One region of the Ensifer sp. MJa1 genome, then DNA from elsewhere that is predicted to be linked to it. Evidence: predicted binding sites of a transcription regulator. Region 1 holds the regulator's gene; each other region holds the start of a gene.
What was found. The regulator LexA, encoded in region 1, represses DNA repair genes until DNA is damaged. The targets are predictions, from matches to a motif close to TGTTCNNNNTGTGTTCNG.
Positions count from the first base shown of each region.

Region 1 (2,203 bases):
AGCCGACGGTCCAGGCATTGACCCGCTTCCAAATGTTCGACCGCGCCTCCTCCGCGCACGCGGCGCCCGTCGCAATCAACAGGCCGAGAAAGGCCAGCGGCAATCTATGCATGTGGTCACCCCATTTTCCCCGCAAAGTTATAGGATTCGTGTGACCTGTCGAGATGGCAAAGGAGATGCGCGACCGGCAATTGCGCCATCTCGGTCATGGCCACCCAAGCCCATTGCCAGCAATTGTGGCCTTGCGGTCACGGCGCTGCACCAAACAGCTGTTGAACACGGCAGCGGGATCCCGCTGATCGCTGGACTTCGGAACGAAAGCGCGGTTCACATCGTTAACCGCCCCGTAGTCCCCCCAAATCAAAGTGGACGATCACCGTGCTTGCCGCCCTGCTCATCGCCTCGATCGTTGCATCGCCGAACATCCCGAATACCTTGCTCAGCGCCGCAACCGTAGATGAACTGCAGGCCGACTTCGAATCGGCCGTTCCTTGTCATCAGATCGACGGGCGCAAGGTTTGGAAGGGCGCCATCGCCTACTACATCCAGTCGTTCGTCTATGATGGCGACACGCCGGTGGCCACGGACGCAGCAGACGCGGTTCTGCCCGAAGACAACAGCGCCGAGACGGTGAAGGAATTCGAGGACGCGTGCTCGGGCATTCAACCGGCTTGAAAGGCGCTCGGCGGTCGGTCTGATTCGATCAAAGCCGCCGTTCCACGCCCCTGCTCAGTCGCTCGGCCATGCCGCAGAGCGTCCGATAGCCCATTTTCAGCCATACAACCCGCCGATCGAACCGATTCGATGCGTCAACAGGTGGCATTCACCGAATTTTAGGCACTTGCGGAACACATATGGAACAGATAGTGTCTGTTCTTGATTTGTTTCACGCTTCTGGAGCGACGTGCCATGCTGACCCGCAAGCAACAGGAATTGCTTCTTTTCATTCACGAGCGAATGAAGGAATCGGGCGTGCCGCCGTCGTTCGACGAGATGAAGGATGCGCTCGACCTCGCCTCCAAGTCCGGTATCCACCGGTTGATTACAGCCCTTGAAGAACGCGGCTTCATTCGGCGACTGCCAAACCGGGCACGCGCGCTTGAGGTCATCAAGCTCCCGGAAGCCTACGCCTCGAACCAGCAGCCGCGTCGCGGTTTTTCGCCAAGCGTCATCGAAGGAAGCCTCGGCAAACCGCCGGCGCCAGCCCCTGCCGCACCGAAGCCGGCTCCCGTCGCCGACAATACTTCGGTTTCCGTTCCGGTCATGGGGCGCATCGCTGCCGGTGTTCCGATCTCAGCCATCCAGAACAACACCCATGACATTACCGTTCCGCTCGACATGATCGGTAGCGGCGAGCACTACGCGCTCGAGGTGAAGGGCGATTCGATGATCGAAGCTGGCATTTTCGACGGCGACACGGTGATCATCCGCAACTCCAATACGGCCAATCCGGGCGACATCATCGTGGCGCTGGTTGACGATGAGGAAGCAACGCTGAAGCGGTTCCGTCGCAAGGGTGCGTCGATTGCGCTTGAAGCCGCCAACCCGGCCTATGAGACCCGCATTTTCGGCCCCGATCGGGTCAAGATCCAGGGCAAGCTCGTCGGCTTGATCCGGCGCTACCACTAACCGTTACCGGAATTTGGATCTTAAGCGCATCTCGCCGCCATTTTCGGCAGCGAGAGCAGCTTGCGGGCGGCGTTTGCCGCACGCTTACTCGTGGATCGTGTATTCGCCGAGCTCGCAGAGGTCCTGGGTGTCTTCGGTCGTATCGAGGCCCGAGCCCTCCTCGAACTCGAAGCGCATGTCGTATTTGCAAACATCGCGGCCGTCGGCGATCGTGATCTCGATGTTTTCGCCGGGGTTCAGGACCTGCCGGCCAAAAACGTCGTCCTCCCATTCGTTGACGCCAACCGGCGACGTGTAGAAGTTGGTGAGCACCGCGCTTGTGTTGTTCTTCAGTTTGAACACCAGGTCTTCAGCGCGCGCCCCGATCGTGGTTGCGGCCATCATGGCCGAAGCCACCAGGACAAATTTCATCTTCATATGTGCGTTGCCTCCGTTTCGATTGATGACGGACGCTACCGATGCGGCTGATGTCAGCGGAGTCATTGTTCCCCTCTACCGATTTCGCCGCGCGATAAAATCCGACCGACCCTTAGCGGACCTGGCTTGCGCGGGCGTGTGGCAACTGCGGCAAGAT
Region 1 covers NZ_JAKUMO010000020.1:124,475-126,677, reverse strand. The annotation lists gene MKZ91_RS23960 (hypothetical protein) at 1-112, opposite strand, end outside; gene MKZ91_RS23955 (hypothetical protein) at 379-675, shown strand; gene lexA (transcriptional repressor LexA) at 910-1,629, shown strand; gene MKZ91_RS23945 (hypothetical protein) at 1,714-2,046, opposite strand.

Region 2 (2,203 bases), on a different contig from region 1:
TCGAAGTCGTAAGTTTCAAACAGAAGCATCTACGCCCATCTTCGTCTCGTCAACAGCGCGACGGAGATAGAGAGATGTCCAAGAAGCAAAAGACGATGCGTGCAGCCCTGCTCGAAGCCCATGGCGGACCGTTCAGGCTGGCTGAGATTGCCCGGCCGGAACCCGGCCAGGGCGAAGTTCTGGTGCGGATCCATGCAAGCGGCGTCAACCCGTTGGACATCAAGATCCGCGCCGGCACCGCCGCGCACGCCAGGCATCCCCTGCCGGCGATCCTGGGCATCGATCTCGCCGGCGTGGTCGAGGCCGTTGGGGCCGAAGTGAAAGCATTTCGCCCGGGAGACGAAGTTTACGGAATGACCGGAGGGGTCGGTGGTATTCAGGGATCGCTTGCTGAGTACGCCGCCGTCGATGCACGTCTCATCGCCCGCAAGCCGGCCAATCTCGGCTTTGGCGAGGCAGCGGCCTTGCCGCTCGTTTTCATCACCGCCTGGGAAGGGCTTGTGGATCGAGCCGGCGTGCGCGCCGGCCACAAAGTGCTGATCCAGGGTGGCGCCGGCGGCGTCGGCCATGTCGCCGTCCAGATCGCGCGCGCCTTCGGGGCCGATGTCTATGCCACCGGCAGTGCCGGACAGCGGCAAGCGATCGAAACGCTTGGAGCGACCGCGATCGACTACCGCGCTGAGACGGTCGAGGACTATGTCGCCGCCCATACCGACGGCGCGGGCTTTGACACTGCCTATGACACCGGCGGTGGCGCCATCCTCGATGCGTCTTTTGCGGCGATCAGGCGCTTCGGTCATGTCGTCAGTTGCCTTGGCTGGGGCAATCACGCGCTGGCGCCCCTGTCGTTTCGGGGTGGCAGTTATTCCGGCGTCTTCACGCTGCTGCCGCTTTTGACCGGGATCGGGCGGGAGCATCATGGCGCCATCCTGGCTGAGGCGACCCGCCTGGCGGAGGCGGGCAAGCTCGCGCCGATCGTCGAAGCCAGGTCATTCTCCCTTGGCGAGGTCGCGGCTGCGCACGTCATAGTCGAGGACCGTAGTGCGCGCGGCAAGGTCGTGGTGGATGTGACGCGCTGAAAGCATGGTCCCGGGCGAGCCAGGAGGCAATCGGCCACCGGGCTTACGGCCAAATGTTCTTTAATTGTTCTTGTTTTTGTACGCGAACCGTGCAAGACTCCATTCTGCAACCCAGAGCGGTTGCGGGGCGAGGGAGCAAACATGGTCGCGCGTGTCAGCACGGTCGCATTTCAGGGTATCGAGGGTGTTCCGGTCGATGTTCAGGTGATGGTTGCACCCGGCAAGGTCGGCATGCAGATCGTCGGCCTGCCCGACAAGGCGGTCGCCGAAAGCCGAGAGCGGGTGCAGGCGGCCCTTCATGCCTCCGGCCTCGCTCTGCCGGCCAAGCGCGTCACCGTCAATCTGGCGCCTGCCGACCTGCCCAAGGAGGGCAGCCATTTCGACCTCGCAATCGCGCTTGGACTGATGGCAGCACTCGGCGCCATCCCCGGCGATGCGCTTGCCCCCTATGTCGTGATCGGCGAGCTCAATCTCGATGGCACCATTGCCGCCGTCGCCGGTGCGCTTCCCGCTGCGATCGGCGCGAATGCGCTCGGCAAGGGGCTGATCTGCCCGGCCGAAAGCGGGCCGGAAGCGGCCTGGGCGGGTGCGGAGATCGACATTCTCGCGCCGCGCAGCCTGATCGCGATCGCCAATCACTTTCGCGGAACGCAGGTGCTGTCGCGGCCCGAGGCTGCGATCCGCTCAAGCGCAGCCAACCTGCCCGATCTCGGCGACATCAAGGGCCAGGAAAGCGCCAAGCGGGCGCTGGAGGTGGCGGCCGCCGGCAACCACAATCTGCTGATGGTCGGCCCGCCCGGTTCGGGCAAGTCGATGCTCGCCGCCCGCCTGCCGTCGATCCTGCCGCCGCTCAATCCGGCCGAGCTGCTCGAAGTGTCGATGATCCACTCGATCGCCGGGCAATTGCCGGGCGGCAAGCTCTCGGACCGGCGGCCGTTCCGCACGCCGCATCATTCCGCAACCATGGCGGCCATGGTCGGCGGTGGCTTGCGTGCCAAGCCCGGCGAAGCCTCGCTTGCCCACAACGGTGTGCTGTTCCTCGACGAGTTTCCGGAGTTTACGCCACAGGTTCTCGACGCGCTACGCCAGCCGCTCGAAACCGCCGAGTGCATCATTGCGCGGGC
Region 2 covers NZ_JAKUMO010000013.1:32,772-34,974, reverse strand. The annotation lists gene MKZ91_RS17990 (zinc-dependent alcohol dehydrogenase family protein) at 96-1,079, shown strand; gene MKZ91_RS17985 (YifB family Mg chelatase-like AAA ATPase) at 1,221-2,203, shown strand, end outside.
Region 2: a site for LexA is predicted at 1,134-1,151, ahead of MKZ91_RS17985 (YifB family Mg chelatase-like AAA ATPase). Genes of this name have one in related genera too.

Region 3 (2,203 bases), on a different contig from region 1:
GACCGCGAGCAGGTCCTTGACGTGCGCGCTGTCGAGGAACTTCAGGCCGCCGAACTTGACGAAGGGAATGTTGCGGCGGGTGAGTTCGACCTCGAGCGTGCCGCTGTGACTGGACGAGCGAAACAGCACGGCCTGCTGCTTCAAAAGGATGCCGATCTCGCGGTTGGCAAGAACCTGCTCGACGATATGGGCCGCCTGATCCGCCTCGTCCTTGACGGTGACGAGCATCGGGCGCTGCTCCGACTCTCGGTCCGTCCAGAGGTTCTTGGTGAAGCGTTCACGGGCGAGCCCGATCACGCCATTGGCGGCAGCGAGGATCGGCTGGGTCGAGCGGTAATTGCGGTCGAGCGTGATGACGTCGGCAGGCGCCGGCGAGAAGGCGTTCGGAAAATCGAGAATGTTGCGGACCGTGGCGGCGCGGAAGGAATAGATCGACTGGGCATCGTCGCCGACCACCGTCAGGCCATGGCCGCCGGGTTTGAGTGACATCAGGATCGACGCCTGAAGGCGATTGGTATCCTGGTACTCGTCGACAAGCACATGATCGAAACGCTTGCCGATGTCCTCGGCCAGGTCCGCGTTGGAAACCATCTGCGCCCAGTAGAGCAGGAGATCGTCGTAATCGAGCACGTTCTGCGCCTGCTTCGCCTCGACATAACCGGCAAACAGCGCCTTGAGCTCATCGTCCCAGCCCGTGACCCAGGGATAGGCGGACTTCAGCACATCGGTGATGGAACTCTCCGAATTCACGATGCGCGAATAGATGGCAAGGCACGTGCCTTTGGTCGGGAAGCGATTGTCCGTCTTGGAAAACCCGAGCTCGTGACGAACAAGGTTCATCAGGTCGGCACTGTCTTCCCGGTCGTGAATCGTGAAGTCCGGCCCAAGGCCGATCTGTTCGGCATAGATCCGCAGGATCCGCGCGCCGATGCCATGGAAAGTGCCGGCCCAGCCGAGCGCATCCGTCATGACCGCAGCGTTGTCGCCGAGGACCTGACGGCAGATGCGTCCGACACGGCGCGTCATCTCGGCTGCCGCGCGGCGGGAAAAGGTCATCAACAGGATGCGGCGCGGATCGGCGCCGTTGACGATCAGATGCGCCACGCGATGGGCAAGCGTATTGGTCTTGCCGGAGCCGGCGCCGGCTATGATGAGCAGCGGGCCGCCGGCCTGGCCTTCCGGCAAACCGACACCATGCACCACCGCTTCGCGCTGACGGTCATTGAGTTTTTCCAGATAGGCTGCGCTCATTCGTCCCTATGCATTCCAGGCAAAATTTCCGGCCTCTTCATCCCGCCTAACCCTTTGAACCGATGAACAGAAACTGCATCCCCTCCCTCGAGGTCGAAGCGCAGCTGCTCGTCCAATGCAAACGAGTCGGAACAAAAAAGGAACTTATCAGCTTCGGTCGCGACCGCAAACCCCCGCAGAAGACGGGGACGTGACAGGGACCACGACGGTCGACGAAAAAATCGGAGCGTCGCACTTGAACCGAGAAAATCCGCCTCCTATCTGCCGCCTGACCCGCTGGTCCGGGCCCCTCTGGCGAGAGCTTCGGCACTCTTGCGATGTCGGACCTTATTCCGACATCATGTGCCGATTGGGGACCCGTCTGTGGACTTTTCCTTCATGTCTATCGTGTGGCTGGGAACGCCGCTCTGGATGTGGGCGAGCTTTTTCGCCCTCGTCATCGCCATCCTGTCGTTCGACCTTGGTATTCTCCATAAGGAGAACAAGGAGATCGGCGTTGCTGAAAGCGTCAAGCTTTCCGCCTTCTACATTGCGCTTGGCCTGACCTTCGGTGGCTGGGTCTGGTGGTATCTCGGTTCCGAAGCCGGCCTTGCTTATATGACCGGCTTCGTGGTCGAAAAGACGCTGGCACTCGACAATGTCTTCGTCATCGCCCTGATCTTCTCCTTCTTCGCCGTTCCCCGCTTATACCAGCATCGGGTGCTGTTCTGGGGCATTCTCGGCGTGATCGTGCTGCGCGCGATCATGATTGGCGTCGGCGCGACGCTGGTCGCCGAATTCTCCTGGGTCCTTTACATCTTCGCGGCCTTCCTCGTGTTTACCGGCATCAAGATGCTGGTGATGAAAGAGGCAGAACCAAATGTTTCCGACAACGCGCTCGTGCGCTTCATGCGCAGCCGGTTCAACGTCACTGAGGAGCACCACGGCGAACGCTTCTTCGTAAAGCTCGTCA
Region 3 covers NZ_JAKUMO010000002.1:5,808-8,010, reverse strand. The annotation lists gene MKZ91_RS02845 (ATP-dependent helicase) at 1-1,251, opposite strand, end outside; gene MKZ91_RS02840 (TerC family protein) at 1,630-2,203, shown strand, end outside.
Region 3: a site for LexA is predicted at 1,379-1,396, ahead of MKZ91_RS02845 (ATP-dependent helicase). Genes of this name have one in related genera too.

Region 4 (2,203 bases), on a different contig from region 1:
CGCATCGGATCGACGTCGGTGATCGTCAGCGCATAGGCAACGAGCGAGCCCGCGCCCGAACCGCGGCCCGGGCCGACGGGAATGTCATGCTGCTTTGCCCATTTGATGAAGTCGGCAACGATCAGGAAGTAGCCGGGGAACTTCATGCGCTCGATAACGCTGAGCTCGAAGGCCAGCCGCTCACGATAGTCCTGTTCGCTGTAGCCGGTCGCCATGCCAAGCCGAGCCAGACGTTCCTCGAGCCCCTCCTCCGCCTGGCGGCGCAGTTCGTTTGCCTCGGCGCGCTCGGCCTCCTCCGGATCCGCGGTGGCTCCGGTGAACCGCGGCAGGATCGGCCCGCGGGTCTTCAGCATGAAGGAGCAACGCCGGGCAATCTCGACGGTGTTTTGCAACGCCTCGGGCAGGTCGGCAAACAGCGCCGCCATTTCCTTGCGGCTCTTCAGGTAATGATCGGGCGTCAGACGGAAGCGGCTGTCGTCCGAGACCATGGCATTGTGCGCAACTGCCATCAGCGCGTCATGCGCCTCATAGTCGGACGGCGACGGGAAGAAGGCTTCGTTGGTGGCCACCAGCGGAACATCGAACTTGTAGGCAAGGTCGATCATCCGGCTTTCATGGCGGCGATCGTAGCCACCATGGCGCTGCAGCTCGATATAGAGTCGGTCGCCGAAAAGATCATGCAGGGCTTCAAGGCGCGCCTCGGCCAAGGCCGTCGATCCCGCCTTAAGAGCCATGTCCACAGGGCCAGTGGACGCGCCAGTCAGCGCGATCAAGCCCTCGGTACCGCATTCGGCCAGCCAGGAGCGAGTGATCCGCGTCGCCTGGCTGCCCTCGCCACTGAGATAGGCGCGGCTCACCAGGTCCACGAGCCGAGTGTATCCATCGTCGGTGGCTGCAATCAGCACGATCGCCGGAAGCTTGGCGAGCTGTTGCGCATGACCGCGCCGATCGCCTTCCGTCTCATCCTCCATGTCGATGGAAAGCTGGCAGCCGGTAAGCGGCTGCAACCCGTCACTGGCCGCCTTCTGCGAGAACTCGAGCGCGGCGAATAGATTGTTGGTGTCGGCGATCCCGATCGCCGGCTGATCGTCGGCAACGGCCTTGCCGATAACCTTCTTCAAGGGCAGCGCGCCCTCGAGCAACGAGAAGGCCGAGTGGACACGCAGATGCACAAACTGCGGATCCGTGCCGAGCGCCTCACTCGATACTGTCTTGCCGTCGTCTGCCATTGTCGCACCCTGATTCCTGTCTGGCTGGCAGGATATCCCGCTTATCACCCGACATGTCCAGTTTCACCTGACATGTCATCCCGTTATTCAACCGGGGAAAGGCAGTTGCGGAGGTGCTTGGGATGAATGTCGGCGCCCGCCTCAGAGGCCGAGCGCAATGAAGGAGATGCTTGCGATGAACAGGCCCATCGAAGTGAAGGCGGCGAGGTCACGAACAAAATCAGTCATAACATGGCTCCTTTTCCGTTATGTTTTTACTTTGTTCCATTTTTGTTCTCTCGTCAAGCGACCCACAGGCGTTCTATTCACGATGGTTAACCCGGTGGGCGAACGCAGGTTAATCAATGAGGAAGCCGCTTGAGGAAAGCGCCGCGCCCGCCTATCAAGAGGAACAACCACGTGGAGTGTTTCGACATGCCTACACGCCGCCTGCTTCTCCCGATGCTGTTCCTGCTCCCGACCTTTGCCTCCGCGGCAGAAGCGATCGATCCAGCCCACATTGTTTCGGCCACGACCGGCGACTGGAACAAGGACGGCGACGCGGACCTTGCCTTGATCGTGCGTCCCGCCGACGGAAGTGACGAGGACAACGGCATCTATCTTTATCTCGCGGGTAAGAATGGCGCCCTGGAGCTGAAGTCGGCGATCCCGAACAAGGTCTGGGGCCGCGTCGAGGTTGCCGGACAGACGCCGTCGATCGAGGCGCTGCCGAGCGGTTCCTTGCTGATCATCAGCCACAACGATTCGGTCGGGCGCGACCGCTGGGAGCAGAAACTGACGGTCGCCTATCGCAATTTCGAGTTCGTCGTCGCAGGCTATACCTACTCGTCCTACGATACGCTCGATCCCGACAACACCGCGCAGTGCGACCTCAACGTTTTGACGGGCAAAGGCAATTCCAACGACAAGCCCGTCGCCACCAAGGGCGAACTCGTTCTTCTCAAGGACTGGAACGACGACCGCGGCCAGAAGGC
Region 4 covers NZ_JAKUMO010000027.1:33,746-35,948, reverse strand. The annotation lists gene dnaE (DNA polymerase III subunit alpha) at 1-1,229, opposite strand, end outside; gene MKZ91_RS27030 (hypothetical protein) at 1,644-2,203, shown strand, end outside.
Region 4: a site for LexA is predicted at 1,490-1,507, ahead of dnaE (DNA polymerase III subunit alpha). Genes of this name have one in related genera too.